4 regions of the Shewanella sp. 10N.286.52.B9 genome follow, and region 3 is predicted to be linked to each of the others. Evidence: predicted binding sites of a transcription regulator. Region 3 holds the regulator's gene; each other region holds the start of a gene.
What was found. The regulator MetJ, encoded in region 3, represses methionine synthesis genes. The targets are predictions, from matches to a motif close to TAGACGTCTAGACGTCTA.
Positions count from the first base shown of each region.

Region 1 (7,576 bases), on a different contig from region 3:
AAAAGGTTTGCTTAAACATGGCTATGGCTTGCTGCTTAATTTTGGCTTGGTTATACATTTGCGCTGTTGAAATTAGCTTGCTATTAACGAGTGATTGTTCAAGCTCGTTTATATCGCCATCATAGCTGGCAGCGATACTTTTAGCTTGCTTGGGCAATTGTAATTGTTGCCATAGTGTATTACCAATTACGACCTGACCCTTAGGGTTACCATAATCAAAGAAGATAGCGCCAATGGTCACGGGGTGTTGATTCGTTTTTGCTGACATGATTGGCAATGTAAAGCTATCGCCAATTTGTAACTTGTATTTAATCGCAATGGGCTCACTTATCATCAACTGATTACCCTGAGTAAATTCAGCCCAGAAGTCATCTGATTGCTGTTTTAGCGAACTGACAATCTTAGTTGAATACAAATCGCGACTCACAAGTTCAACGGGCATATTTTGATAACTGCTATTTACTGTCCACTGTGAATATATACCAGTGACCTTAGGCTGCTTCTCTAAGAAAGACGCAATATCAGTGATGTTTTCGCTTGACGGGCGCATGTATAAATCTGCATGAAGGCGGCTTTCAAGCCAGGTTTTTAAGGTGACTTCAAAACTGCCCACTAGGGTATTCATCGAAATGTTCGCGGTTAGCGCCAATAGCATCGCCATCATGGCTAACGATAACGGCCCGATTAACTCTTTGGTTTCTGCCATCATGTATTGCCATAATCCTGCCGGAAAATACTTAGCCAAACTACTACTGACATAATGCAGTGTTAATGGCAGCAATAGTGGGATAGCGACAATAACAATCCCCATCAGTGCGAGGCTAAATTGATATTGCTCAGCAAACGGAAACAGTGCAGCGCAAATGGTTAATGCCACTATCGCGATGGCAAACAACCAGCGTTGGGTGACCAGCAAACTGCTTGCTTGATTATGTTTGGTGCCAGCTCGGGCGAGGGGTTGTTGCGTTAATTGTCGATACAGTGGCAGGCAGGCGAGTAAACCGGCAAACAAGGTTAACACTATGGCTTGGGCAAACCACTGCCATTGCCAGTTGCCGGGCATTAGCCGAGCGCCATAAAGCTGCTCTAGTGTCATGGCGACCATAGGTTGTAGCCAGACGCTGAGTTGCAGCCCCAGAATAAAGCCTAAGCTTGCACCAATGATCACCAGCACAATGAGCTCAGCGACCAGTGCTAGCATCACATTATGCTTATTAATCCCTAATTGCAGTAATTGTACTAATAATTTTTGCCGCTTCATCAAACTGTAGCGCACGCCGTTATAAGCGATAAATAGCCCTACCACAAAAGCCAGCATACTCATGGCGTTAAGGTTTAAGTGAAAACTACGGGTAAGCTCTTGTAGCGCCTGGCCTTGATCTTGTTCTGTAATACTCGCCTGTTGCTGTAATAGATTTTGACTATTGATTTGCTCAATCAGTGGCTCAGCAGGATCAAACAAAGCAATATAAGACAGCTTATTGGGTTGGTCTAATAGGATTTGCGCTAAAGAGATATCAGCGACAATGGCATTACCTAAGCCATAATCATCATCGACACTGATCACTTCGAGCTTGATAGTGTTAGCGGCTTTATCTTGTGGGTTTTGTAAATAAAACCACCCGTCTTTTGCTATGTTATCCGCTAGGGATTGGCTCATTAACAACACATTGCTGCCTGCTAATAGCTTATCCAGTGGAATATTAATGGGCGTTTTGCTGTTGGTATTCGTTTGAGCTTCAGATGAATGGTTTTGTAAGTTAACTGCAGCAAATAAATCGCTGCCTTGAATTTGCCAGCGCCGCCCCTTATCGTCGACTGCAAGGCCATTAATCACAGCTAAAGCATTACTGATCCCGCTTTGACGCAATCGGAAATAGACCTGCTCATTAATGAGTTGTTGCCCTGCGGCTGGGGTGATCAACAAGCTTGCCCGTTGACTTAATAGTTCGGTGGCTTCGCTGTAACTTCTTACTGCATTTTCATTGGTAGACTTGACGCCTATTAGCAAGGTGACTGCGAGGAGGATACCGAGAAGAATGGCACCAGCTTGTAATGGCGAATGGCGGTAGTGGGCAAAGAAGATTTTTAGTGACAACAGCCATTGTTTGACAGTGATGTCTTGAGCCTGATTACTCATGAATATGGCCTTTTTCTAAATGCCACCTGCGTTTCATATAGCCCGCACAGGTTTCACTGTGGGTTACCATCAACACCGTGGTATTTGCAGCCATGGTAAGCTGGCACATTAGCTCCATTACTTGCTGACCTGCAGCTTCATCTAAATTACCGGTTGGCTCGTCTGCTAGTAATAATGCCGGTTTGTGGATTAACGCTCTGGCAATGGCAACGCGTTGCTGCTGACCACCCGATAAGGTTTCAACAGGTCTTGTTAAAATGTCACTAATCCCAAGCTGCGTAATAAGCTCATCGCCCCAATCACTCCACTTTTGATTATTAAGCTGTAATACAAAACGGATATTATCGATAACATTAAGCGGGGTGAGTAAGTTGAATTGTTGGAAGACAATACCAAGTTGGGCGCGCCTAAACTGGCTCCATTGACTATCTTGCCACTGCGCTGCTTGTTGGTTCATGAGTTGTAACTGACCAGAATCAATTTTCTCAAAACCGGCAATGATATTAAGTAGGGTGCTTTTGCCCGTGCCGCTGGGGCCGGTTAGCGCAATGGTATCACCACGATGCAGGGATAAATCGACACAGTTAAGCACCTGATGGAGTCTATCTCCATCGTTAAAGCCTTTGGATACTTGCGATAGTTGGGTGATCACTGCTGTCATTAGCGTCTCTGGTATTACTTGTAATTACATCATCATACGACAAATAAAATTACTTAGATCGACTTTTCATTGAAATAACCCGTTTATATGTTGATTTTGAAATAATAAAAAAGGCTGAAGAATGAGAAGTAACCTCATCCATCAGCCTTTATTTAATGTTACGGTTAGCAGCCTTTGTTGGCTTTAACCCATATAACCGTTTAAGTTAATCTTCTAACGAATAAGGTAGCGGCTTCACCACTAGCTCACTTTGGTTGTCATTTTTTACTCTTAGTTTTGCATCATTTGGCGTATCGTTAGCCAATACTGCGGTTAATAGCACTTGGCTATTAAATTCAACCGCTTCGATAACTTTACCCGCTCGAAGAAAGCCATCTTCTGAGGCAATTTCAATTTGAGTTTCACTGCTGACAGTTTCAGAGGCACTACCGGATAGAATATACAGGGCGCGTTTATTACCACCGCGGTACTTCATTCTGGCAATGGTTTCTTGGCCCATGTAGCAGCCTTTTTCAAAACTAATACCGTTTACCGCCTGTATATTACACATTTGTGGTACAAACTCACTGCTGTGGTTGTCGTCAATATTGGCGTAACCGGCTTGAATTTCTAATGCTTGCCAAGCTTGGTGGCTAGATAGTGGTTGATTTGAAGCTGTGACTAATTGCTGCGCTTTTTCAGCTGATGTAATCACTATGAAGCGCTCAGCATCTTTTAAAATAATAGCGCCTTCAGCGTGAGTAACTTCATGTTCAATCCGTCCAAATTGCTGCTCAATAAACTCTGCAGCCTTCGTACCAGCAAAGCCTAAAATAACTTGCTTAGCAGTGACATCAGTTAATTCCGCTTTACTGAACACCGCATATTTCTGCCATGAGGCCAAACTTAGCGGTAATACTGATGCTGGCATTAAAATAAAAAGGCTTTCAGCAATTGTGTAGGTTCTAAAGCTAGCAATCATCTTACCCTTAGGATCGCAATGGGCGCCCCAGCGCCACTGAGTTTCTGTCAGCGATACGATATCGGTAGTGACTTGGCCGTGAATAAAGGTTTTACCTTGCTCACCGGTCACTTCAATTAAACCTAAGTGGCTTAAGTTTGAAACCAGTAAGTCGGGCGTTGAAGTTAAGTAATCCCAGTTTGGCTGTGTGGTTGCGAGTGTCATAAAATGATCCCTAAGGTGAGCAACAAAGATAAGCTTTGAGTGTAACGGAATTCAGTGAGGCTCAAAAGAAAAAGCTATCTTCAATTAATTGAAGATAGCTTTAATTCACAATTTAACTGCGAGATAAGCCTAAGGTTAAATCGTTCACCGACTTAGCTTGAATTAAAACAATACGCGGGTACGAATAGTACCTTCAATTGCTTTTAACTCGCCCAGCGCTTGTTCGGCTTGGTTTGAATTGACTTCCATGACCACGTAACCAATATCTGCAGTCGTTTGTAGATATTGCGCAGCAATGTTAATGCCTTTTTCTGAAAACGCTTGGTTAATTTTAATCAACACACCTGGACGGTTGTGGTGAACATGCAATAAGCGCGAGGTGCCTTTATGTTGTGGCAATGACACTTCAGGGAAGTTAACCGCAGACACAGTTGAGCCATTATCAGAATATTTAGCCAGCTTACCCGCGACTTCAATACCGATATTTTCTTGAGCTTCAGCAGTACTACCACCAATATGCGGGGTAATAATGACGTTATCTTGTCCACGTAGTGGGCTAATAAATTCGTCATCATTTGACTTAGGCTCAACTGGGAATACATCAATTGCAGCGCCTGCAATATGGCCTGACTTTAGGGCATCAGAAAGCGCATCAATATCAACCACAGTGCCCCGTGATGCATTGATAAAAAAGCTTTTTGAACGCATTTGTTCAAATTCTGTCGCACCAATCATATTTTTAGTTTGCGCAGTTTCTGGTACATGCAAGCTGATAACGTCTGCTTCATTCAATAGTGTTTCCATTGAATGGATTTGGCTGGCATTACCCAGTGGCAACTTGTCTTCAATATCGAAAAATACCACCCGCATACCGAGGGTTTCAGCCAAAATACCCAGCTGAGTACCTATATGGCCGTAACCAATGACCCCTAAGGTTTTACCGCGCACTTCATAGCTACCATTGGCACTTTTTAACCAACCGCCACGGTGGGCAAGGGCGTTACGCTGAGGAATACCGCGCATCAGCATGATGATCTCACCTAACACTAGCTCAGCAACACTGCGAGTGTTTGAGAATGGCGCATTAAAAACGGGTACGCCTAACTTCTCAGCAGCGGCAATATCAACTTGGTTAGTACCAATACAGAAACAGCCAATCGCGACTAGTTTTTCAGCATGGTTCAACACTTCAGCGGTTAATTGGGTGCGCGAGCGCAGGCCGACAAAGTGAGCATCTTTAATTGAGCGCAGCAACTGGTCTTCAGGAAGGGAAGCTTTGTGATATTCAATATTGGTATAACCTGCACGCTTAAGTACATCGACTGCAGTTTGGTGGACGCCCTCCAACAGCAGGATTTTAATCTTATCCTTGTCAAGCGAGTGTTTTGCCATGGTGTGGGTACCCTCTTATCAATAGTTATGCTTATGTTATGCTGACATTAATACGCAACCAAAATAGCATTATTTATTGCCATTGTAGAGGGCTAGATGGCTAAAGACTGTGATCTTGGTTTAGAACAATATCATCTAAAGGGAATGTATAGTGAATAAGAAAGTTATATGGGTGGTTATTTTTGCTGTCGTGCTCGTTTGGTCGGTGAGTTCACCTAAAGATATGTTTACTTGGTGGTTAGAAGCACTGCCAGCATTAATCGCCTTACCCATCTTATTATTTACCCGTAATAAATTCCCCCTAACACCCTTAGCTTACTTATTGATTTTGTTACATTGCTGCGTGCTCATGGTCGGAGCTAAATATACCTATGCCGAAGTACCACTGTTTGATTGGTTGGCTGATGTGATGGGTAGCGAACGTAATAATTATGACAAAATCGGCCATCTTGCTCAGGGGTTTATTCCGGTCATACTGGCAAGAGAGGTGATGCTAAGAAATCACGTCTTGCAACCGGGCTATTGGTGTCAGTTTCTATCAGTTTGTTTTGTATTGGCATTTTCTGCTTTTTACGAACTTATTGAGTGGTGGGTTGCAGCTGCAACAGGTGAGAATGCGGAGGCGTTTTTAGGCACTCAAGGCTATGTGTGGGATACACAGTCAGATATGTTTATGGCACTTATAGGTGGTATTAGTGCATTAGTCTTGCTCACAAAGGTACATAATAAGCAGTTAGCATCACTTTAATCAGCTACATTTATAGATCTTGTGACTGTTAAGTTTATTTTTACTTGTTTTATTTTTGGTAACGGCTTGGTTTGCGAGCACTTAATCTATTAATGAGTACTTAAGTATTGCAGAAATACTTTATAGACTAGTTAAAATTCCTTATGGGCTAGTTAAAATGTACTATTATTGCATTATGTTGTTATTATGTTATCAATGTTTCAGGACGAAACTCGTATAGCCGAGAGATACAGAATACTTTTCAGGGAGAAAAGTGATGAATTCGAATATTGATGAATTAGTCTTCTTACACCAGGTTGCAGCGCCTTGCAACTTGGCTATTTTAGCTGAGTCGATAGGGTTAAAAACCAGGGTAGTGAAACACCCTAGTGAACTTGAAGTAGAACATAATACTAATTGTTTCTATTTGATCGCCCAAAAGGGGGCCGCGCTGGATAGCAAAGGCATTCCGCTGTTGGTATCACGGCTAGTTAATCATGTCCCTGTCGCTTTATATCAAGTTGAACGGGGCTCGTTAGATCAGGAGTCTGCACTATTGTTAGGTGTAAGAGGCTTACTTTATGCCGACCAACGTATGGATTTAATGTTGACCGGGTTACGTAAAATGGTAGCTGATGAGCTTTGGTATGATCGACCGCTAATTAGCAAAATTTTCCGCCGACTAGTACAAAAACTTGATGCTAATACAGAAATCCCCCCAGATACTATCGCAATGCTGCAAATGCTCACTAATCGTGAAAGAACCATTATTCAGCTAGTTTCAAGCGGTGCAAGGAATAAAGAAATAGCCCACAGGCTTTGCATTAGTGAGCACACGGTAAAGGCACATATCTCTTCCATCTTTAGGAAAACCCAATCTCGCAATCGGGTCGAGTTACTGCGTTGGGCACAAACTTATCAAGCCCATTTTGAGTTCGCTTAACTTAGGTTATTTACCCGCTTTAAAATAATTTAGAGATGTTATTAAGCCAGTTGCTAGTTGTAACTGGTTTTTTTGTTTGTTTCGGCAATTATTTCATCGTGTAAAATTAATTTATGAGCTTATGTCATAAAATTGCACAGAATTAGCTTAACGTAATGAAAACAATAAGCTTTGCCAGTGGAGGAGATATTAAAGTAAATATATAGGGAGCAATGTGCTCCCTATATTCAGTAAGAAAATTTTCTATAAATTAATTCTGGTAAATTGCTGCAGAATTAAAGTTTCCGGTTTGGACTACAGTGGCAATATCATTAGTGCCAATTTGCATGCCTGTAACCGTATTATCATTACCAATTTGGGTTACATTTAATGTATTCATAGTACCATCAATTGCAAAGTAACCATCATCTCCACCAACCCAGTTACCGTCGCCTAGCTGAGAAACGGTAATTGAGTGGTCATCACCAAAGGCGACTATATCAGTTAAGTTAAAATCACCTTCTTGGCTGATATCAACAGTCTGATTTGAACCGACATTTGAAATAACG
Region 1 covers NZ_MCTY01000012.1:7,146-14,721, forward strand. The annotation lists gene BCU91_RS01270 (ABC transporter permease) at 1-2,140, opposite strand, end outside; gene BCU91_RS01275 (ABC transporter ATP-binding protein) at 2,133-2,801, opposite strand; gene ygfZ (tRNA-modifying protein YgfZ) at 3,007-3,966, opposite strand; gene serA (phosphoglycerate dehydrogenase) at 4,129-5,358, opposite strand; gene BCU91_RS01290 (DUF2238 domain-containing protein) at 5,510-6,106, shown strand; gene BCU91_RS01295 (response regulator transcription factor) at 6,363-7,028, shown strand; gene BCU91_RS01300 (curlin) at 7,279-7,576, opposite strand, start outside.
Region 1: serA (phosphoglycerate dehydrogenase) is a predicted target of MetJ. The motif match lies at 5,444-5,461, and genes of this name have one in related genera.

Region 2 (7,576 bases), on a different contig from region 3:
GCTAAACGTGACCACCGTAAAATTGGTAAACAGTTAGACCTTTATCATATGCAAGAAGAAGCGCCAGGAATGGTGTTTTGGCACAATGATGGTTGGAGCTTATATTTAGAGCTTGAGAAGTTTATTCGTCAAAAACTAGGGCAATACACTTACCAAGAAGTTAAAGGTCCATTAATGATGGATCGTAACTTGTGGGAACGCTCTGGCCATTGGGACAAATACGCTGATGCGATGTTCACAACGAACAGTGAAAACCGTGAATATGCGATTAAGCCTATGAACTGTCCGGGACACGTACAGATCTTTAACCAAGGGTTGAAGTCTTACCGTGATTTGCCATTAAAAATGGCTGAGTTTGGTTGTTGTCATCGTAACGAACCATCAGGTTCTTTACATGGCCTAATGCGCGTTCGTGGCTTTACTCAAGATGACGCACACGTATTCTGTACCGATGACCAAGTTCAAGAACAAGTCAGTGAATGTATTCAAATGGTGTATGACACATACGGTACGTTTGGATTTGAAAATATCGTCGTTAAATTATCAACTCGTCCAGAAAAACGTATTGGTGATGACGATATGTGGGATCGTGCTGAAGAAGCATTAAAGAAAGCACTTAAGGCAAATGATATCGAATTTGATATTTTACCTGGTGAAGGTGCGTTCTATGGCCCAAAAATCGAATTTACTTTGCATGATTGCTTAGATCGTGCGTGGCAATGTGGTACAGTGCAACTTGATTATGCGTTACCTTCACGTTTAGGTGCTACCTATGTTGCTGAAGATAACACTCGTCAAACACCGGTTATGATTCACAGAGCTATTTTAGGCTCACTTGAGCGCTTCCTCGGTATTCTAATTGAAGAGTATGCAGGTAAATTCCCGACATGGCTTGCACCAGTGCAAGTAATTGTTATGAACATTACTGATAAACAGTCTGATTATGTAGATGAAATTGTTAAAACTTTCAAAGAAAGTGGCATTCGAGCATCTAAAGACTTGAGGAATGAGAAAATAGGCTTTAAAATACGTGAACATACGTTAAAGCGTGTACCTTATTTATTGGTCGTTGGTGATCAAGAGATAGAAAATAAGGAAGTTGCGGTACGAACACGTGACGGTATCGATTTAGGCAAGATTAAAATCAATGATTTTATTGCCAAGATACAAAAACAAATTTCGAGCCGTAGTCTAATTTTGTTGGAGGAATAGGTCATAAAGATCAAGAGAGCAGCAGGGCGACAGCCAGCCCCTAATCGTATTAACGAAGAAATCACTGGCGTACCAGAAGTTCGTCTATCGGATATCGAAGGCGAATCTGTTGGAATCGTAAGTATTTCACAGGCTCAAGAATTAGCTGATGAAGCAGGTGTAGACCTGGTTGAAATTAGTCCTAACGCTGAGCCTCCGGTCTGTCGCATTATGGACTACGGTAAGTTCCTTTTTGATAAAGCGAAAGCTCAAAAAGAACAAAAGAAGAAGCAGAAACAGGTCCAGCTGAAGGAAATTAAATTCCGTCCTGGCACTGATGAAAACGACTATCAGGTAAAACTACGCAACCTGATTCGTTTTCTAGAAGATGGGGACAAAGCGAAAATTACGCTGCGTTTCCGTGGTCGCGAAATGGCACACCAAAGCTTAGGTATGGATCTTTTGAACCGTATCAAAGCAGATTTGGAAACATATGCTGTTGTTGAATCTTTCCCGAAAATGGAAGGTCGACAAGCAGTTATGGTCCTAGCACCTAAAAAGAAATAGTAGGGCAACCAATTAAAAAGTAGCAAAGTCCTTTTTGAGGGTTTTGCTCGCCTTACGTTTTATTAATGTCCCAATGCGGAGTTTTAGCAATGCCTAAAATGAAAACAGATAAGGGTGTCCAAAAACGCTTCAGAAAAACCGCTAATGGTTTCAAGCGCAAACAGGCACACTTACGTCATATTTTGACAAAAAAGAGCACTAAGCGTAAACGTCACTTACGTGCTAAATGTTTAGTAGCTAAGTCTGATGTGCCAGCAATTGCACGTCAACTACCATACGCTTAATTAAAGGAGATATGAACAATGCCTAGAGTTAAGCGTGGTGTAACCGCTCGTGCTCGTCACAAGAAAGTACTTAAATTAGCCAAAGGTTATTACGGAGCTCGCTCTCGTACTTTCCGTGTTGCTGTTCAAGCAGTAACTAAAGCTGGTCAATATGCTTACCGTGACCGTCGTCAAAAGAAACGTCAATTCCGTCAACTTTGGATTGCACGTATCAATGCGGCATCTCGTCAAAATGGTCTTTCTTATAGCCGTTTCATTAACGGTCTTAAAAAAGCTTCGATCGAAATCGATCGTAAAATTTTGGCTGACATCGCTGTATTCGACAAAGTTGTTTTCACAATTTTAGTTGAAAAAGCAAAAGAAGCTTTAGCTAAGTAATTAGTTATTATTCTTTAAAAAAGGAACCTTAGGGTTCCTTTTTTTATATCTAAAATTTAGAATCTTGCCATTGTGTTTGACTTATTGGAAGTAGGTGTTATGAAAACCCAGTTAGCAACAGACAGATTATCAATTGCTATTATGACGCTTGATGATGCCGATTTACTTTACGATCTAGACCAAGATCCCGATGTGATGAAATATATAAACGGCGGAAAACCTACCTCAAAATCTGATATAGAACATATTTCTATACCACGTTTGGCAAGTTATTTAACGCCATCCAAAGGGTGGGGCTTTTGGAAGGTGTTTGAAAAGCGAGAACTAGATACTGTTGATAGTCGTGATAACTTTGTTGGTTGGATATTGATTAGGCCCATGGGCTTTTTCAGTGAGACCCCTGAATTTAATAATCTTGAAATTGGTTGGCGATTCAAACAATCAGCTTGGGGGAAAGGTTATGCGACAGAAAGCGCCAAAGCAGTGATTAAATTATTGGTAGAGGAACAACCAATTATTGAACGTTTTACAGCAATAGCGGATAAGGATAATTTAGGTTCAATTAAAATTATGAAGAAAATAGGAATGGAATTTATCTGTCAGCAGTTTCATTCAGATGTTAATGGCAAAACTGAAGTTGTAATATACAGTTTGAAAGTTAACCATTAAAAAAATGAGTAATGCGCAGTAATAGTGTTAAACAAAAACTGGTCAACTGTATGAACAACAGCCTTCACCTGTGTTATTCACATCGATAAAATACAAACAATAAAAAAGCCATCACAATAATGGATGGCTTGTCGCTACTAGCTCACTATGTGTAAACTAGTAGATTACAAAGTGACGATTCTACTTTTGTGCGTCTAAGTAACGCTCGGCATCTAACGCAGCCATACAACCTGATCCTGCTGAAGTAATAGCTTGACGATAATGTTGATCCATTACGTCACCACAAGCATAAATGCCTTCAACACTTGTCTGAGTTGCGTTACCTTGAAGGCCACTGTTGACGGTAATGTAACCGTAGTTCATATCAAGTTGACCGTCAAAAATACCGGTGTTTGGGCTATGACCAATCGCAATGAAAACGCCAGCAACCTCTAAATCTGAAATTGACTCATCTTTAGTGCTTTTCATTTTAAGACCGGTAACACCCATGTTGTCACCGACGACTTCATCAAGAGTTTGATCTAAGTGTAGGATGATATTGCCATTAGCAACTTTATCCATCAGACGGTTGATCAGGATCTTTTCTGATCGGAAAGAATCACGACGGTGGATTAAATGCACCTCAGAAGCAATATTACTTAAATAAAGCGCTTCTTCAACAGCAGTGTTACCACCACCAACTACAGCCACTTTTTGGTTACGATAAAAGAAACCATCACAGGTAGCACAGGCTGATACACCACGGCCCATAAATGCTTCTTCAGATGGAAGGCCTAAATATTTGGCAGATGCACCAGTTGCAATGATTAATGCGTCACAAGTAAACTCACCATTGTCTCCTTTTAATCGGTAAGGGCGCTGGCTAAAATCAACTTCATTAATATGATCAAAGATAATTTCAGTATCAAACTTTTCAGCATGTTCTTGCATTCTTGCCATTAATGCTGGACCGGTTAAGCCATTAGCATCGCCTGGCCAGTTTTCAACTTCAGTAGTCGTAGTCAGTTGACCACCTTGTTGCATCCCAGTGATCATGACAGGCTTCAAATTTGCACGTGCTGCGTAAACTGCAGCAGTATAACCAGCAGGGCCAGAACCTAAAATTAACAGGTTAATATGACGAGCTTGACTCATTTTTTTATTTCTCCATTACATGCTTTAAGCAATTTGCATGGATTGTAGGGAATTTACAGGGTGGGGTAAAGTAGCGATTGCTCCAAGATATAGATTGAGGCAATCGATACCGTACACAAAAGACACCAAGGACTTATCGCATTAGACTTTTACATGCTAATAACTAATATGACAACTTGGTAAGCCATTCTTTTCTAGATAGTTTTGGTGGTATTCTTCCGCCGGATGAAAGGTTTGAACCGGTACAATTTCAGTTACAATTTGTCGTAATCCCCATTTACCACTTTGAATTAGCAACAATTTAGATTGCTCTGCTAATAATTTTTGTTCTTGGCTGTGGAAAAAAATAGTGCTTCGATATTGGCTGCCAATATCACCACCTTGCATATTTAGAGTGGTTGGATTGTGGTTTTGCCAAAAAACGGTCAACAACTCTTCATAGCTAACAATATGTTCGTCAAACTCAACCTGTACCACTTCTGCATGGCCCGTTACGCCCGCTTTCACTTGCTCGTAGGTCTGAAATATGTCATTTCCCCCCATATAACCGCATTGTGCTGCAACTACACCATTTATTTGTTTAAAAAAATATTCAACGCCCCAAAAACAGCCTGCACCAAAAGTTGCTATAGTCATACGATACCCGTAAAGAAGTCTAGATGGCTAAAAGTATATTTATTCTAATAAATAATGCAAGCAAAGATTTACACTCTGTTAAATGTTACTTAACGTTAGCTTCCCCTAAATGTGATAGAATCCGACTACCGTTTGAAACCATTCAATATTTAAAGCCGCATCAAGGAGTCAGCGTGTTTCAACAATTAATGGATGACAAAGATTTTTTAGCATTTACGTTAACTAACATTAATAACAAGGTGCCAGAACAGCGCTTTGAATTGTCAAATAAAACAACAGTTACGATTTTAGATAACGGGATTATTTGTTTTAATCCAGCTCAAGGGTCGACTAAAGACATTGTTTTATCTTGTGCCATACATGGTAACGAAACAGCACCTATTGAAATCTGTAACGAACTCATAAATAATTTATTAAAAGAAACAATCGTTACAAAACAAAGAGTCCTGTTTATAATTGGCAATCCAGATTCCATACTCAGCCAAACACGCTTTGTAGAAGAGAATATGAATCGTTTGTTCAGTGGGGCACATTCTTCCGGTTTAGGTTTATCAAATAAAGAAAGAGTTAGAGCAAAAAAATTAGAGGAATATGTAGCTAATTTTTATCTTCAAAATAATAGCTCACAACGAATACATTACGACTTACACACCGCGATAAAGCCGTCTAAACATGAGAAATTTGCGATTTATCCTTACAGGCCTGGACGTAGCTTTAGTGCTGATCAAATTATGTTTTTAGCGGGTTGTGATGTTGACACCATTTTATTCCATCATGAACCTACCACTACTTTTAGCTATTATTCATCAGAACAATTCAAAGCCGATGCATTTACAGTCGAACTGGGTAAAGTGATGCCTTTTGGCGAGAATGATATGTTAAAATTTGCCAATACTAAAAAGATGCTTTTGCAGTTGATAACTCAACAACAAGTTGAACTAGCTCCTTTTGATAAAGACAAACTTCACTTATATAAAGTGTCTCGTTCCATTAACAAGCAGTTTGATGATTTCAAATTCACCTTTGATAAGACAACGGTAAATTTTTCTGGGTTCAAGCAAAATCATGTATTAGCAACGGAAGGTGACACTGAGATTAAGGTCATTTATCCATACGAAGCTATCGTTTTTCCTAATGAAAATGTACCTGTGGGCCAACGTACAGTATTATGTTTAGTGCCAGCACCTAATGAAGACATTCAATAAGTTGTAAAGCTAAATATACATTATATATGACAGGATATTCACTAAGTGGAATGAACATTAGTTGATAGTAAGTTTACGTTAACGTAATGTTCGTTCGCATATAATAAATTACGCTTTATTTTTAAGGCTACAAATAACAAGAGCACAATATGAGCAACGCAACACTGACTAATGAAACAGTGCATCGTGTCAGCTTCTTAGACAAAGCTTCATTGCACATTCCTATTTTAAAAATTCTACAAGCTGATGGCACAACTTACGAAAATGCCGTCATGCCCGTTATTGATAAAGCCTTGGCTGAACGTATACATGATACTTGTGTTTTTACCCGAGTATTAGATGAACGTATGTTAAGTGCTCAAAGGCAAGGTCGTATTAGTTTTTATATGACTTGTACTGGCGAAGAAGCCTCTATCATTGGCAGTACTGCTGCACTTGATGACGGTGATGTCATATTGGCGCAATACCGAGAGCATGCATCACTTAGATATCGTGGTTTTACCACTGAACAATTTATGAATCAAATGTTCAGTAATGAAAAAGATTTAGGTAAAGGCAGACAGATGCCAATTCATTACGGTAGTAAAGAATTAAATTACCAGACAATTTCATCACCACTAGCGACTCAAATACCACAAGCTACCGGTGTTGCACATGCTTTTAAATTACAAGGCAAACGTAACGTTGCTATTTGTTATTTTGGCGAAGGTGCAGCATCAGAAGGTGACTTTCACGCAGGCCTAAATATGGCTGCAGTTTTAAAGTCACCAACGATCTTTTTCTGTCGTAACAATGGTTACGCGATTTCAACGCCAACTGAAGAGCAATTTGCAGGTAATGGCATTGCCAGTCGTGGTGTTGGTTATGGTATGCACACTATTCGTGTTGATGGTAACGATATGCTTGCGGTACTCGCAGCAACTCAACAAGCTCGAGCTCATGCGTTAGAACATAATGCGCCAGTACTCATCGAAGCGATGACGTACCGTTTAGGTGCACATTCATCTTCAGATGACCCATCGGGTTATCGTTCAAAAGAAGAAGAAGCTAAGTGGGAGCAACATGATCCTGTTAAGCGCTTTAAACTTTGGATGATCAATAAAGATTGGTTAAACGAAAAAGATGATGCTGCAGCTTATGAACAATACCGAGAAGAAGTACTTAATGCCGTTAAAGTGGCAGAAAAAGTGGCTTTACCGCATATCGACTTGTTAATCACAGATGTATTAGATAAACCAACACCTGCTTTAGAGAAACAATTAGCTGATTTAAAACAACATATTAAAAAATATCCTAAGTCGTATCCTAAAAGTGCAGGGAGAATTTAATCGTGGCTGAAATGAACATGTTACACGCCATTAATGATGCGTTATCAATTGCGATGACCGCGGATGAAAGAATGGTGGTATTTGGTGAAGATGTTGGACACTTTGGTGGTGTTTTTCGAGCGACATCTGGACTACAAGAAAAATTCGGCCGTGATCGTTGTTTCAATACACCGTTAACCGAGCA
Region 2 covers NZ_MCTY01000091.1:82,872-90,447, forward strand. The annotation lists gene thrS (threonine--tRNA ligase) at 1-1,212, shown strand, start outside; gene infC (translation initiation factor IF-3) at 1,216-1,758, shown strand; gene rpmI (50S ribosomal protein L35) at 1,848-2,042, shown strand; gene rplT (50S ribosomal protein L20) at 2,061-2,420, shown strand; gene BCU91_RS06525 (GNAT family N-acetyltransferase) at 2,520-3,089, shown strand; gene trxB (thioredoxin-disulfide reductase) at 3,270-4,223, opposite strand; gene msrA (peptide-methionine (S)-S-oxide reductase MsrA) at 4,380-4,859, opposite strand; gene astE (succinylglutamate desuccinylase) at 5,033-6,064, shown strand; gene BCU91_RS06545 (thiamine pyrophosphate-dependent dehydrogenase E1 component subunit alpha) at 6,214-7,392, shown strand; gene BCU91_RS06550 (transketolase C-terminal domain-containing protein) at 7,395-7,576, shown strand, end outside.
Region 2: msrA (peptide-methionine (S)-S-oxide reductase MsrA) is a predicted target of MetJ. The motif match lies at 4,872-4,889, and genes of this name have one in related genera.

Region 3 (7,576 bases):
GAAACAAGAATAGTGGCAGTACCATAACCTTGATTTGGCAGAATACGATCGTAGATTTGTAGCATGGTGAATGGCAGCGCAAGCGACAATAAATTGATAAATGTCGATGACAATAATAGCTCGGGAAAGGCTTTATTCCTGGAAAATAAACTGAAGTTTTCCTGCATACAAAAAATGTCCTTTTTATCGCAATGCGTAACGACTAAGCAATCAATAAACCAATGATTTAAGCGTAGCTTGTTTTAGTCAGTTTTCCTTACCTTAATCAAACTTAATTTAAATATTAAGCAATCAATATAACATCTTGGGGTTAAACTGATTTTTAATCAGATGCAGCGAGTTTGCTCGAAATGGCGGCATTATTACGAGGGATAAGAGAATGAGTTTGCATGAGGTACGCGTGGAGTATGTAAAGGGAGGCCGCTTATTAAAATTAATGCAAAGATAATAAAAAACCATGAGTAATAACTCATGGTTTTTAGCTGAAATGTAGACCTATCTAGACTTGATATATTCTTAAGGTTGTTGGCGAGTTGGCGCTAAGACAATTTCTCGTACACAAACATTTTGCGGCATTTCAAAGGCAAATACAGCCGCATCAGCAACTGCTGTAGGCTCGATAACGCCGCCCATGAACTCTTTCCATTCTTGGTAGCCGGCTTTAATATCTTCATCGGTTGTGTGGCTAAGCAGGGCCGTTTCAACAGCGCCTGGAGCGATAGTCACCATTCGCACATCATCCATCGCCACTTCTTCGCGGATATTTTCAGTTAGCGCATGCACAGCAAACTTACTGGCACAATATGCTGCATGGTTAGGGAATGTTTTACGACCCGCTATAGAGCTTACGTTGATAATAGTGCCTGTTTTACGGGCTTTCATATCAGCAAGCACAGCGTGAATACCATTAAGCACGCCCATCACATTGATGTTGAGCATTTGGCTCCACTGGGCAGGATCTTGTACATCTGCTTGACCAAGTAGCATTACGCCAGCGTTATTGACTAAACAGCCAACAGGGCCAAACTTTGCTTCAGCAGTCGCAATCGCTGTTTTCATCGCTGCAGCATCAGTAACATCAACGCTAACAGATAAGCTGTTGGGCAGGTTAAGTGCTTGCATTGGTTCAACGCGACGAGCAAGTAAAAGTAGTGGGTGACCTTTAGCGCTAAATGCATTCGCCATAGCGGCGCCAATACCTGATGATGCGCCAGTAATGACAACAAGTGATTTCATGATTTTTACCTCGTTCGTTAAGTTGTGTCCATTATAGGTAATGGCTCATTGTTGATATATAATCCACAAAGAACATCATTATTTACCTGTGACTCCTAATAACTTGTTGATGACCACAAACTAAAATAGACATTATTATGAACTTAGACATAAATTTGATTGATATCAGAGCCTTTGTGGTGATTGCTGAGCAAGGTAACTTTACTCAAGCTGCACAGGTCTTAGGCTGCTCACGTTCGCATTTATCAAAGCAATTATTAAGTTTAGAAAAATTTCTTGGTGTTAGCCTAATTATTAGGACCACCAGAACCCAAAGACTGACAGAGCAAGGTCAGCAATTGCTGTTGCAATGCCAGCAAGCGTTAGCGCAAATCGATCAGGTGGTGGCAATGACATTAGACAGCGCTGAAACATTACAGGGCAATATTCACATTAATTGCGTTGGCGGGGTGATTGGTGAAGATATTTTAGTGGCCTTGGTGAATGATTTTATTAAACAGTATCCAGAAATTACCATCGATCTTGATTTTAGTAGCCAGCGGGTTGATTTAATCGAGGGCCATTTTGATATTGTATTTCGCATGGGCGAACTGGCAGATTCAAGCTTGGTGGCCAGAAAGCTGATGGATATCGAAAACCGCACTTTAGTCGCCCCTGAATACTTAGCGAAATATGGTCAACCGCAGCATCCAAGCGAGCTTAATAATCACCTGTGTATTACTGGCTCGATCAGCCATTGGCGCTTTGGCCATAGGCAAGATGCTCAAGCTGTAGACGTTGCCATTAAGGGCGGTTTTAAGTGTAAAAATGGCCGCGCTATGAAAGCCAGCGCCTTAGCAGGAAATGGCATTGTGCGATTACCTTATTTATATTGCGCTAATGAAATTGCAGCGGGTCAATTAGTGAATGTGTTTAATGATTGGCATATTCCCGACACGCCTTTTTATATGCTTTACCATAAAGATAAATTCCAACCAGAAAGGCTGAAAAAATTTATTCAATTCACCATGGAAAATTTTAAGCGCTATCTACCTGATTCATAAAATAACATTTAAAAAACGGCTGATTAAATTCATCTATGCCGTAAAAGTCTAACGGGATTGAAGCCTATTTTTAATTTTTTCGACTATCTTTATTAGATAATTAAAAATGAAAATGGTGAATGATGAGATCCTTAGCGCTGCTATTGTTTTTACTGCTGTTTGCGATAAATACGCAAGCGGGTCAGCTTTATTTTGAAGCTCGCAGTGATAGCATGGGCGGTACAGGTGTAGCCTCATCTAGCCGTATCGGCGCAAGTTTTATTAATCCCGCTTTACTGGCTATTTACGCCCCAAAAACCAATGAGTTCTCCTTACTGTTACCGGTTGTGGCTGCTGAAGTGGATGATAGCGACAATATGCTTGATAAGTTTGACTCACTACAAGACAGTTTTGATGACTTAGAAACGGCCATAAACGGCAATGATACTGATGATATTGCTGGTTTTCGTGATGATTTAGTTATTAATTTAAATGCCCTCAACGGCACTAACGCCTCGGTATCAGCCGCAATTGGCGCAGCATTAGTATTGCCAACTCAAACCGTGCCAATGGCGCTATTTTACAAAAGTCACCTTGACGCTATGGGCGTTGCTGATATTGCTCAAGGTGATATTGATATGCTGACTAATCTCGATCCCGCCAACCCTCCTGCAGATCTCACTGACTTAGACTCTCAAGGCATTGTATTAGCCGCCGGAGTCACAGATTTTGGGGTGGCGTTAAGCTTTCCACTATCTATAGTTAACATGCCTGTAAAAGTTGGGATTTCACCTAAGTTTCAACGCATTGATACCTATCATTACAGTGCCAGTGCCAATAACTTTGATGTCGATGATTTTGATGATGATAAATATCGAAATGATGACAGCTTATTTAACCTTGATCTTGGGGTGGCTATTGAGCCAACAGAAAGCTTAACCTTAGGGCTGTCTGCTCGTAATTTATTCAGTAAAAAAATAACCACAGTTGAAGCTCAAGGACGGACATTTGAATACCAAATTGAGCCGTTAGTCACAGTGGGAGCTGCTTATGATTGGTCCAGAGTCACCTTAACCACGGATATTGATCTGGTGGAGCAAAGCCGTTTTAGCGAGTTTGATGCGGTGCAGTATTGGCGAGTGGGCGGTGAAGTTAAAGCCACTGACTGGCTGTTTTTACGCATGGGCTACCGCCATGACTTAAAAGATAATAGCGTAGATATTTACTCTTTCGGCACCGGCTTTGCCATCGGCCAAGCCTTTAAGCTGGATATGAGCGGCAGCTATGGTGATGATGCCATTGGCGCTGTGCTGCAAACTTCTTATCACTTTTAAGCGTTATCATTTTTAGCTGTCATCATTGTTGCATTTATATCTGCCACAAAAAGATGATCGACTAGCCTGCTGATAATTCAATTAACGACTTAAGGGTTAGCAATAATGCACTTAAGCTACATAACACCATAGTGGCGATGCGAGTCTTATTTTTATCAACCTTATTGGTTAGCTTTCCTGCGGCAATATTTCCGAGTATGACAGATGGCAATAGCATCAATGACAACCACAGATGCTTTTCTTCCACTAAGCCTGCAAGCATTAAAATAATCAGTGCGATCATTGAGCTGAAAACAAAAAAGATCGATAGCGCGGCTCTAAACTGCGGCGCATCTTTACCGGCTAATAAAATCGCTAATGGTGGCCCACCAATGGCGGCAATATTTCCAAATACCCCCGACAAGACACCTGCAATAAATAGCGAAAGCCGATTTACTGGCGCTGTGATCTTAAAAATACTCAGCAACACCGCTGCGCCGACAATAAAGGCAATGGCTAACCCCAGTACTGCTTGGGGGGCAAACAGTAATAAACCTGCGCCCATAAAGCCACCAGGTATTCGCCCCAGCAGCGCATATTGCAGCCCATTAAACTCCAGTTGAGTACGTTCACGCAATAAGGTCAATAAGGCGATGGAAAAACCCATCATAATCACAGGGGCTGGGACTAATTGTGGGTCGATGATATAGAGAAGTGGACTGGCAACAACCGCAAGCCCAAAACCGATAAGGCCTTGGGTTAATGCGCCTAGAAAAATGATAACCGATGCAAGCATCAAGGTCTGCGGATCGATAAATTCCATTGTCGACTCTTTAGGCGCAATACTGCAACTCACTCTCAGCTTGAGAGCTCGATGCGTTAAATGACGAGCAGTGTTTGATTAATTGAGCAGGCTTATGCTTTAGCGCAAGTACTTTAGCGCAAGTACTTCAGCGCTAGTCGCTAGCTTGACTTAATCAAGATCTTCCCACTCAATTCCCATGGCATCCATCAAAGCTTTTGCTTCAGATGGGATGCTATCAGGCCCTTCTTTTGATAAGTCACCGTCATTTGGCAGTGGTTGTCCAGTGTAGGCATGCAAAAATGCTTCACACAGTAGTTCACTATTGGTTGCATGACGTAAGTTATTAACCTGGCGGCGGGTACGTTCATCAGTCAATACTTTTAAAACTTTTAAAGGTATGGATACCGTGATTTTTTTAACTTGTTCATTTTTTTTGCCATGTTCGGCATATGGGCTGATATAGTCGCCATTCCATTCAGTCATTAACTCACCTTTATACGATAGATTCGTGGCAGATTTTAACCGCTAAATAATAACAGTCAAATTATTGCGGTTATTCTATAACGAATGGAAATAGATTTCTTTATGTTTAGACGTCTAAACGGCTGATTTGTATTGACGATGTGACTTAGCTTAGGTACATTTAGCCATCTAGACATCTCTTTAGTGTGTATTCTTTAGGAGTTTACAATGAGCAAACATCGCGCAGCTACGCTAGCAGTACGCCAAGGTATCGAGTCAGATACCCAATACGGCGCTGTAGTCCCGCCGATTTATCTATCAACAAACTATTCTTTTGATGGCCATAAAAACCCTAGAGAGTTTGATTATAGTCGTTCAGGAAACCCGACGCGCTGCGTGTTAGGTGAAGCCATTGCCAAACTTGAACATGGCGCTACTGGGGTGGTTACTTGTACCGGTATGGCTGCGATTACCTTGGTCACTAGTTTATTAGGCCCCGATGATTTACTGATTGTGCCTCACGATTGTTATGGCGGTAGTTACCGTTTGTTCACAAATCTTGCCAACAAAGGCCAATTTAAATTACTGGTGATTGATCAAACAGATGAGCAAGCACTCAGTGATGCGATTGCTCAGAAACCTAAAATGGTGTGGTTAGAAACGCCGTCAAACCCATTATTACGTGTTGTTGATATCAAAGCTATTGCTGAGCAAAGCCATAAAGTCGATGCCTTAGTTGTGGTTGATAACACCTTTTTATCGCCAATTTTGCAACAGCCATTAGAGCTAGGCGCTGATATCGTCATGCATTCCACCACCAAATATATCAATGGTCATAGTGACGTTGTAGGTGGCGCTGTGGTGGCAAAAGACCCTGAACTGGGTGAGTTACTACACTGGTGGTCAAACACCTTAGGGCTAACAGGCTCGGCTTTTGATAGTTACCTAACCTTACGTGGCATTCGTACTTTAGTTGTACGTATTCGCGAGCATCAAAAAAATGCTGAGCAAGTTATTGACGTACTTCAGGCCAGCAATCTTGTCGAAAAAGTGTATTATCCAGGCTTAAAAGACCACCCAGGTCACGATATTGCAGCTAAGCAACAACAAGGCTTCGGCGCTATGTTAAGTTTCGAACTTAAAGGTGGTGAAGCAGAAGTGGTCGCCTTTTTAAATGCACTGTCTATTTTCAGTGTTGCTGAAAGCTTAGGCGGAGTGGAAAGCTTAGTTGCCGTACCTGCAACCATGACCCATAGAGCAATGGCGCCTGCAGCACGGTATGAAGCTGGCATTAAAGATACTTTACTGCGACTATCTGTCGGGATTGAAGATGCTGAAGACTTGGTTGCCGATATTGAAGTAGGCTTAGCTGCTGTCGCTGCGCTTTAAGTTAATCTCCCTTGGCTATATTCATGTAGTCAGGCTGGTATATGTTGTTTAAGGAGTGAAAAATGGCCCGCAGTCATTTACATAAATTTGGTGGTTCAAGTCTTGCTGATGCAGATTGCTATCGCCGCGTTGCCCATATTTTACTGACTCATGGCAACAGTGATGATTTAGTCGTTGTTTCAGCTGCGGGTAAAAGTACTAACTTTTTATATAAATTACTCTCCTTAAGAGAAAACGGTGACTTGTGGCAAGAAGAGCTACAAGTACTGGTGAGCTATCAGCAAAACCTGATTGAGCAACTTCTCTCAAACGAACAAGCGCGCGATTTACGTGAGCGCCTATCAACCGATAAATCGCAATTAGTCAGTTTATTGTCCCTTGAAGAGCGCAATGAATTTCAGCTCAATCATGTATTAAGCTTTGGTGAGCGTTGGTCAGCACGATTAATGGCAGCCTTATTAAGAGAGTCTGGCGTTGCTGCCGCGAATATTGATGCCTGCTCACTGCTGGTGGCTGATGAAGGGCCTGTGCCGAATATTCGTCTTGATGAGTCCCGCGAAAAAGTCCAAAAGCTGCTGGATGCTAATCCAAATACACGGTTAGTTATCACCGGCTTTATCTGCGCCAACAGTAAAGGGGATACATTATTACTTGGCCGCAATGGCTCAGATTACAGCGCCACCTTAATTGCCAGCTTAGCGGACATTGAACGAGTGACTATTTGGACCGATGTTGAAGGGGTATTTAACGCTGATCCGAATAAAATTAATGATGCCAAATTACTTGAAAGCATGTCACTTGCTGAAGCCGATCGTTTAGCTAAACTCGGCTCGCCAGTACTGCACAGCCGAACTTTACAGCCCTTATTTGATACTAATGTTAGTCTCGCGGTGCGCTCAAGTTACGCATCACATACTGACTTTACCCTTATTGCGCCCCAAAGTTCGTCAGCTAGCGCTCCAGTGGTTACCAGTTTAAATGAAGTGGTGCTGTTTCGCTTTAAGCAGCAAGCGCTAATTCAAACCACACTCAAATTACTTGAGCAAGCCGGTATTGCGCCGCTAGCATATTGGTGCTCTGCCCATCATAAAGTTGAACTGGCATTCACTGCTGAAAACCAAAAGCAGGTACAAGCGTTACTGGAGCTACATAGTCATGAGCTATTAATTAGCGATATCCATGCTCATACTGATTTAGGTTTAGTCGCTTTGGTTAGTGCTGATGCAGAGCACTACCGCCGCAGCTTTGCCCGATTATTAAGTCGCGATGCCAAACCCCTGTATCAAGATGGTTTGAGTTTAGTGACCTTAGTGCCTAAATCTCAGGTTAATTTACTCACCCAAAAAGTA
Region 3 covers NZ_MCTY01000125.1:95,004-102,579, reverse strand. The annotation lists gene BCU91_RS07830 (ABC transporter transmembrane domain-containing protein) at 1-167, opposite strand, end outside; gene BCU91_RS07825 (SDR family oxidoreductase) at 517-1,236, opposite strand; gene BCU91_RS07820 (LysR family transcriptional regulator) at 1,374-2,279, shown strand; gene BCU91_RS07815 (conjugal transfer protein TraF) at 2,402-3,592, shown strand; gene BCU91_RS07810 (sulfite exporter TauE/SafE family protein) at 3,654-4,394, opposite strand; gene metJ (met regulon transcriptional regulator MetJ) at 4,545-4,859, opposite strand; gene metB (cystathionine gamma-synthase) at 5,067-6,227, shown strand; gene BCU91_RS07795 (bifunctional aspartate kinase/homoserine dehydrogenase II) at 6,290-7,576, shown strand, end outside.

Region 4 (7,576 bases), on a different contig from region 3:
TGGCACATAGGCCACATTTTTAATCCAAACGTAGTTTGGAAATAGAGTAACCCTATGATTACTCCACATCACTCTCTATTCAGGGTCATAGTCCAACACTGGTGACAACCACTTCTCTGCTTCTGCCAAGCTCATTCCCTTACGCTTGGCATAATCCTCAACTTGATCTTTACCAATATTGGTCACGCCAAAGTAACGTGATTTCGGGTGAGCAAAGTACCAACCTGATACCGCAGCGGTTGGAAACATGGCATAACTTTCAGTGATATTAAGGTTAATCGTTTCATCGGGTTTTAGTAAATCCCATAACAAGCCTTTTTCAGTATGATCAGGACAGGCTGGGTAACCAGGTGCTGGGCGAATACCTTTGTATTTTTCACGAATAAGGGCTTCGTTATCCAATACTTCATCTGCAGCGTAACCCCAAAACTCTTTTCGTACCCGTTCATGCATACGCTCTGCAAAGGCTTCAGCTAAACGGTCGGCTAGGCACTTAAGCATAATGGCGTTGTAGTCATCATGGTTGGCTTCAAAACGTGCCACATGTTCATCAATGCCGTGGCCTGCGGTAACAGCAAAGCCGCCCATGTAGTCGGCGACGCCTGAGTCTTTTGGCGCGACAAAATCAGATAAACAGAAGTTGTCATTGCCCACACGTTCAAGCTGCATCCGCAAGTGATGGGTGGTCATTTCAACCGTGGTGCGTGTTTCATCTGTGTATAGCTCAATGTCGTCATGGTTAACGGTATTGGCAGGGAATAAGCCAATGACCGCTTTGGCAGTAAGCCATTTTTCACTGATGATGGTTGCAAGCATGGCTTTACCATCGGCATAGAGCTTACGGGCTTCTTCACCGACAATTTTGTCATCTAAAATTTCAGGGAAGTGGCCATGCAGCTCCCAGCTTCTGAAAAACGGCGTCCAATCGATGCGATCCACTAGATCTTCTAGTGGGTAATCATCAAATACTTGGCGGCCCAATTTGTTCGGTTTAAATGGGGTGTAGTTATCCCAATCGTGTTTACAGCGGTTTTCACGGGCAGCGTCAATTGACACTATGGTTTTGCGTTTGGTTTGTGATAACCGCTTTTCACGCATGATGTCGTATTCAGCATAGGTTGCATCAATGGTGGGCTGGCGAGTGTCGTTATTTACCAGTTTTGACACCATAGGCACTGCGCGCGAGGCATCGGCAATGTAAATTGCACCATGTGGATAATGTGGGGCAATTTTTACTGCGGTATGAATTTTCGAGCAGGTTGCACCACCAATAATCGCCGGAATGGTTAACCCTTCTCGGTGGAAGGTTTTGACGTTATGTACCATTTCATCAAGGCTTGGGGTAATAAGCCCTGACATACCAATAATATCAATATTGTGCTCTTTTACGGCTTCGAGGATTTTTTCAACTGACACCATGACGCCTAGGTCGAACACTTCAAAGCCGTTACAGGCTAGCACCACGCCGACAATGTTTTTACCGATATCGTGCACGTCACCTTTTACGGTAACCATTAAAATTTTACCGTTTGATTGACCTTCAACTTTTTCCGCTTCAATGTATGGGTTTAAATAAGCCACGGCTTTTTTCATTACCCTAGCCGATTTAACGACTTGCGGCAGAAACATTTTGCCTGAGCCAAATAAGTCACCGACCACATTCATCCCATCCATTAATGGCCCTTCAATCACATCAAGTGGGCGGGTGGCAGCGGCGCGCGCTTCTTCGGTGTCTTGGTCGATAAACTCAGTAATGCCTTTCACTAAGGCGTGGGATAAGCGCTCATTAACGGGCAGACTACGCCAAGCTAAGTCTTCCTTTTTAGCCACTTGTTTGCCGTCACCACGAAAACGCTCAGCAACATCTAGTAGTTGCTCAGTATTGCTTGAGTCGGCAACGGGGCAAGGTAAATTCAGTACCACATTTTCGACTTTTTCTTTTAAGTCTTTGTCGATGTCATCAAATATGGCTAACTGACCTGCGTTAACGATACCCATGTCCATGCCCGCTTGAATCGCGTGGTATAAAAACACCGCATGAATGGCTTCGCGGACTGGGTTGTTACCACGAAACGAGAACGAGACGTTTGACACACCGCCAGAAATCATTGCATGGGGTAGAGTGGCTTTAATGTCTTTAATGGACTCAATAAAATCGACGGCGTAGTTATCGTGCTCGTCAATGCCGGTGGCAATGGCAAATATATTCGGGTCGAAAATGATGTCTTCTGGGGCAAAGCCAACCACATCAACCAGTATGCGATAGGCGCGGGTACAGATTTCGGTTTTACGGGCGCGGGTATCGGCTTGGCCATCTTCATCAAATGCCATCACAATGGCGGCTGCGCCATAGCGTTTCACTAAGGTGGCTTGCTGAATAAAGGCTTGTTCACCTTCTTTCATCGAAATGGAGTTAACAATCGACTTACCCTGCACGCACTTAAGGCCTGCTTCAATGACGTCCCATTTTGATGAGTCAATCATAATAGGCACGCGGGAAATATCAGGCTCTGAGGCGATTAAGTTCAAGAACTTTTTCATAGACTCTGCGCCATCAAGCATACCTTCATCCATGTTGACATCGATGATTTGTGCGCCGTTTTCAACTTGCTCGCGCACGACATCTAGGGCTTCTTCAAACTTTTCTTCTTTGATTAACCGCAGGAACTTGGCTGAACCTGTGACGTTGGCGCGCTCGCCGACGTTAACAAATAATGAGTTGCCATCAATGGTTAATGGCTCAAGCCCTGATAAGCGACAGGCAACGGGAATATCAGGTATGACACGTGGCTCATGGCTGATAACGGCATCGCGAATAACGCTAATGTGCGCGGGTGTACTACCACAACAGCCACCCACAATATTGAGCATGCCTTCCCGTGCCCAATCACTGATCACTTCGGCCATTTCTTCTGGGGTTTCATCGTAACCACCAAACTCATTAGGTAAGCCAGCGTTAGGGTGGGCAGAAACATAACATTCTGCAATCCGTGATAACTCTTCAACGTAGGGACGCAACTCTTTTGGGCCAAGGGCGCAGTTAAGGCCAATGGATAATGGTTTGATATGGCGCAGTGAGTTGTAAAAGCCTTCGGTGGTTTGCCCTGTTAGGGTACGACCTGAAGCATCAGTAATGGTGCCTGAAATCATTACAGGTAGCCGATCACCAATTTGATCAAACACTAATTCGATGGCAAATAATGCGGCTTTGGCGTTGAGGGTATCAAAGATGGTTTCGACCATGATGATATCTGCGCCGCCATCAATTAATGCACGGGTTGATTCAACATAGGCTTCGACTAATTGATCAAAAGTGATATTACGAAAACTGGGGTCGTTTACATCTGGGCTGATAGAGCAAGTGCGGTTGGTTGGCCCAAGCACCCCTGCAACATAGCGTTTAATACCCGTTTGCGCAGTAACGTCATCAGCGGCTTCACGGGCAACTTTGGCGCCTTCAAGGTTAATTTCTGCTGACAACGACTGCATGTCGTAATCGGCCATAGCAATCGTGGTGGCATTAAAGGTATTGGTTTCAATAATGTCAGCACCCGCTAACAGGTATTTAGTGTGGATATCTTTAATGATTTGGCGTTGGCTTAGCACCAACATGTCGTTGTTGCCTTTTACGTCACAGTGCCAGTCTTTAAAACGCTCACCACGATAGTCGGCTTCTTCCAGTTTGTAGTCTTGAATCATTGTGCCCATGGCACCATCGAGGATAACTATGCGCTGTTTTAGCGTATTTGTAAGTTGTTCAAGTACCTGACTGTAGGAAGTCGACTTCGCCATAACGTATTACCTTAATTGCTTTTATGCTAATCACTTAATCGAGCGTTAAATAACACGCTAACTTAAGTAGTTAGTGGATTGTGTTAACGGTTTTAGATGAAATAAGCATACCTTTATTTATGCTTTTATAGGGCAGAATAATGCGAAATCCCCTGTAATAAAATTCATCTTAAAATATTTTGTTTGGACATTTAAACGTATAGACGTCCATAATACGTTTAAATAGATTGTAAGAGCAAGCCCATTGCTCACACTAAAAACATAAGCCAATTGAAACGGCCGATGGAGTCTCCTTAGATGAAGCAAGCTAAGATAATATTGTTACGCCATGGCCAATGTGAAGGCGACAGTATTTTGCGGGGTAAAACCGATGTGGCGCTAACTGATTTGGGGCTAACGAACATGCACCAGAGTGCGGCTAAGCTAGGGCTATTAGGTTGTTTGCCATCACTGCAGCTATACAGTTCGCCTTTGGTGCGCTGCCATGCGTTTGCCGCTGAATTAGCGCAGCAGTTAAACCAAGTGAGTGCTGATTTAGCTTTACAGGTTGAGATAATGTCTCAATTACAGGAAATTGATTTTGGCTTGTGGGACGGAAAAAGCTTTGCAGAGCTTTATCAGCATAGCGCTAAAGCGTTAGATGCCTATTGGGATAACCCTTGGGAGCATGGCGCGCCCCAAGCTGAGCCCATGGCTGAATTTGAACAAAGGGTGGCGCAGGCTTTTGCGCAAATAACCTTGCAAGCTTACAACTTGGCTGAAGCTCATACTGCTGAGGCTAATAGTGCTAAGGCAACAGCATCAGCCACTGCTCTGGTTGTGACTCACGGTGGAGTTATCCGTCATATTATCGCTTTGGTGTTAGGACTTGAGCGCTGTAAAGGGCTATATGGACAACTGAATATAGATTATGCCGCGACGGTAACCATTGATGTGTTTTGGCCTGAAGCTGATGATAAATCGACTAAACCCGTCTATCGTTTAAACTGGAATAATTAGTTTTAGCCTAAAATTAGCAGAAAAAACTAACTTCACTTAGGCAGATATACCGTACAATATAAGCCGCATTTATTAAGTGCAATAAAATTTCAAATTAAGTCAATTTAGCTGCAGTTGAGTGCTTGTGTGAAATGCTTTAAGCAACACCAGTATCAAGCGGTTCGCTAAATGAGTAGGGAATCGAGAACTAGCCTAAATGCTGTTTAGCTCGAACTGTACCCGCAACTGTAAAATAGCATCTCATCACTTGTAAGATAAGTGATTAATGAATGCCATTAAGTCAGATACCTAGCTTAGTTTTTCTTGCTGAATTAGCAGCACCTAACAACAACTTGAGCGGGTAACTCAGGCGGAGTTTGTATCGTGATCAGTATTAAAACCCCAGATGTGGCTAAACATGCCTCTTGGATAACCGCAGGGGTAGTATCTTGACTACTGCGGCATTAACAGTTGATCAGCTAAGCTGGTCAGTTGCAGACAATGAGATCCTTTCTCAAGTCAGTTTTTCCTTGCAACGTGGTGAAATGCTAGGGCTTATTGGCCCTAATGGTGCGGGTAAATCCAGCTTACTGCGCTGCTTGTATCGCTATATCACCCCTGATGCTGGCAAAATCAGCTTATTTGGCGACAATATTAATGGTTTTTCTCATAAACAATTGGCCACTAAGGTTGCCGTTGTGCAGCAAGAGTCACCCCATTATTTTGATATGACCACCCATCAACTGGTTTCTATGGGCTTAACGCCCCATAAAGGCCTTTTTGAAACCAATACCCAAGCAGATGCAGATGATATTGCCAAGGCACTGGCTAAAGTGGGTCTTGAGCACAAAGCCTTGCAGCAATATGAGCAGTTATCTGGCGGTGAAAAACAGCGGGCATTAATTGCACGGGCTATCGTGCAAAAGCCGCAGTTATTGATCCTTGATGAGCCGACTAATCATTTAGATATTCGCTATCAAATCCAAATTCTTGAGTTGGTTAGGCAACTTGGCATTAGCGTGATTGCCTCTATTCACGATCTTAATTTAGCCAGCGCAATGTGCGATAGATTGCTGTTACTTGATCAAGGAAAGTGCATCGCTCAAGGTTTACCTGATGAAGTATTAACAGAAACCATTTTGGGGAACGTGTTTGATGTTTGCTGCCAAATATCAAGTCACCCACAGCACGGTAAACCGTTAATTACCTACTTTTATGGTTATCAAAGTCATTATGACAATGCTAATCAAAACACGGGCAGGGCGATAAATGACAGCCATTGATGCCACACAATCAGTGAAGCTAGCAAAGCAGATGAGTTTAAGTTTTAAGCATAAGCTACTGCTGTTTGTTACTGCCATAGTGACCTTAGTTACTCCAATCGCCGCGGCAAGTTTCGGCGCAGCCAATATCAGTTTTGAACAAGTCGTTAGCTTGTTTGCTAATCTGGCATTAGGTACAGGTGAAACAGATTCACTAACGCAGCGGATTGTGTTTGAGCTGCGTTTTCCAAGAATTATTTTAGCCTTTGTGGCAGGCGCAGGTTTGGCGCTTGCGGGCAGTGTATTGCAAACGGTGACACGTAACCCGTTGGCGGATCCCTATTTATTTGGTATTAGCTCTGGGGCGTCATTTGGGGCGGTATTAGTGCTGAGCTTTTTTGGCAGCCAAGGCTTAGTGCTGCAATGGTTAGCAGAGTCTTCTGGTCATCTTGCCAATGCCATTTTACGTTCAGGCTTATTCAGTAATGATGCCTGGTGGTCTTGGTCATCCATTAGTTTACCAATTGGCGCTTTTATTGGTTCGAGTTTATCTGTGCTGTTGGTATTAGGTTTATCTGGTTTTGGTCGTGCTAGCCAAGTTGAGCGGATGCTATTGTCTGGGGTGGCCACCTCTTTCATGTTCGGCGCGCTAACCAGTTTGGTACTGTATTTTTCAAGCCCTCAAGCGGCGGCTTCAGTATTATTTTGGAGTTTGGGCAGCTTTGCTAAAGCTAGCTGGGCAGGCCTGGTTATCCCATCTGTGGTGGTAGTTTGCAGCATATTAATTATTTTAGCTTTTAAGCGTCAGGTATTAGCCATTCAAGCGGGGGATGAAACGGCGCACTCCTTAGGGGTTAACGTCGCCAAAATTCGCTTAGCAATGCTTATTTTGTGTTCATTAATTACCGCCACGCTGGTGGCAAGTTGCGGCGGCATTGGCTTTGTTGGCTTGATGATCCCTCATACCGTGCGGCTGCTCTATCCTGGGCAACAACCTATTATGATGACGGCATTAGTCGGCGGCATATTTATGGTATGGATTGATGTATTAGCCCGTTGTTTATTAGGCAACCAAGAGTTGCCGGTAGGTATTATCACTGCCGCAATTGGTAGTGTATTTTTTCTTTTTGTATTACGTCATCGTCGATGAGATTGCAGTTTTGGAGAGTTTTAGATGTTTGCGGTAGATCCAGTTAGTCATAAATTTGATGATCAAATACAGCATAAAATTAATCAGAAAACTAAGCCGCTAGGGGCGCTAGGGTTACTCGAAACGCTAGCAATGCAGATTGCACAAGTGCAACTGTCGCCACAAGCTAATATGAAACCAAAGTACAATATTAGGCATAAGTTGAGTATTAATAAGCCTGCTATGTTGGTGTTTGCTGGCGATCATGGTATTGCTGCTCATGGGGTATCGATTGCCCCCAGTGAAGTTACTCAACAAATGGTGGCTAACTTTGCCAATGGCGGCGCTGCGATTAATGTCTTTTGCCGTCAAATGGGTTTAAACCTTGAAGTGATTGATTGCGGCATGTTGCAGC
Region 4 covers NZ_MCTY01000069.1:24,831-32,406, forward strand. The annotation lists gene metH (methionine synthase) at 76-3,792, opposite strand; gene BCU91_RS05285 (histidine phosphatase family protein) at 4,090-4,791, shown strand; cobalamin riboswitch at 4,930-5,102, shown strand; gene BCU91_RS05290 (ABC transporter ATP-binding protein) at 5,220-6,053, shown strand; gene BCU91_RS05295 (iron ABC transporter permease) at 6,085-7,182, shown strand; gene cobT (nicotinate-nucleotide--dimethylbenzimidazole phosphoribosyltransferase) at 7,207-7,576, shown strand, end outside.
Region 4: metH (methionine synthase) is a predicted target of MetJ. The motif match lies at 3,985-4,002, and genes of this name have one in related genera.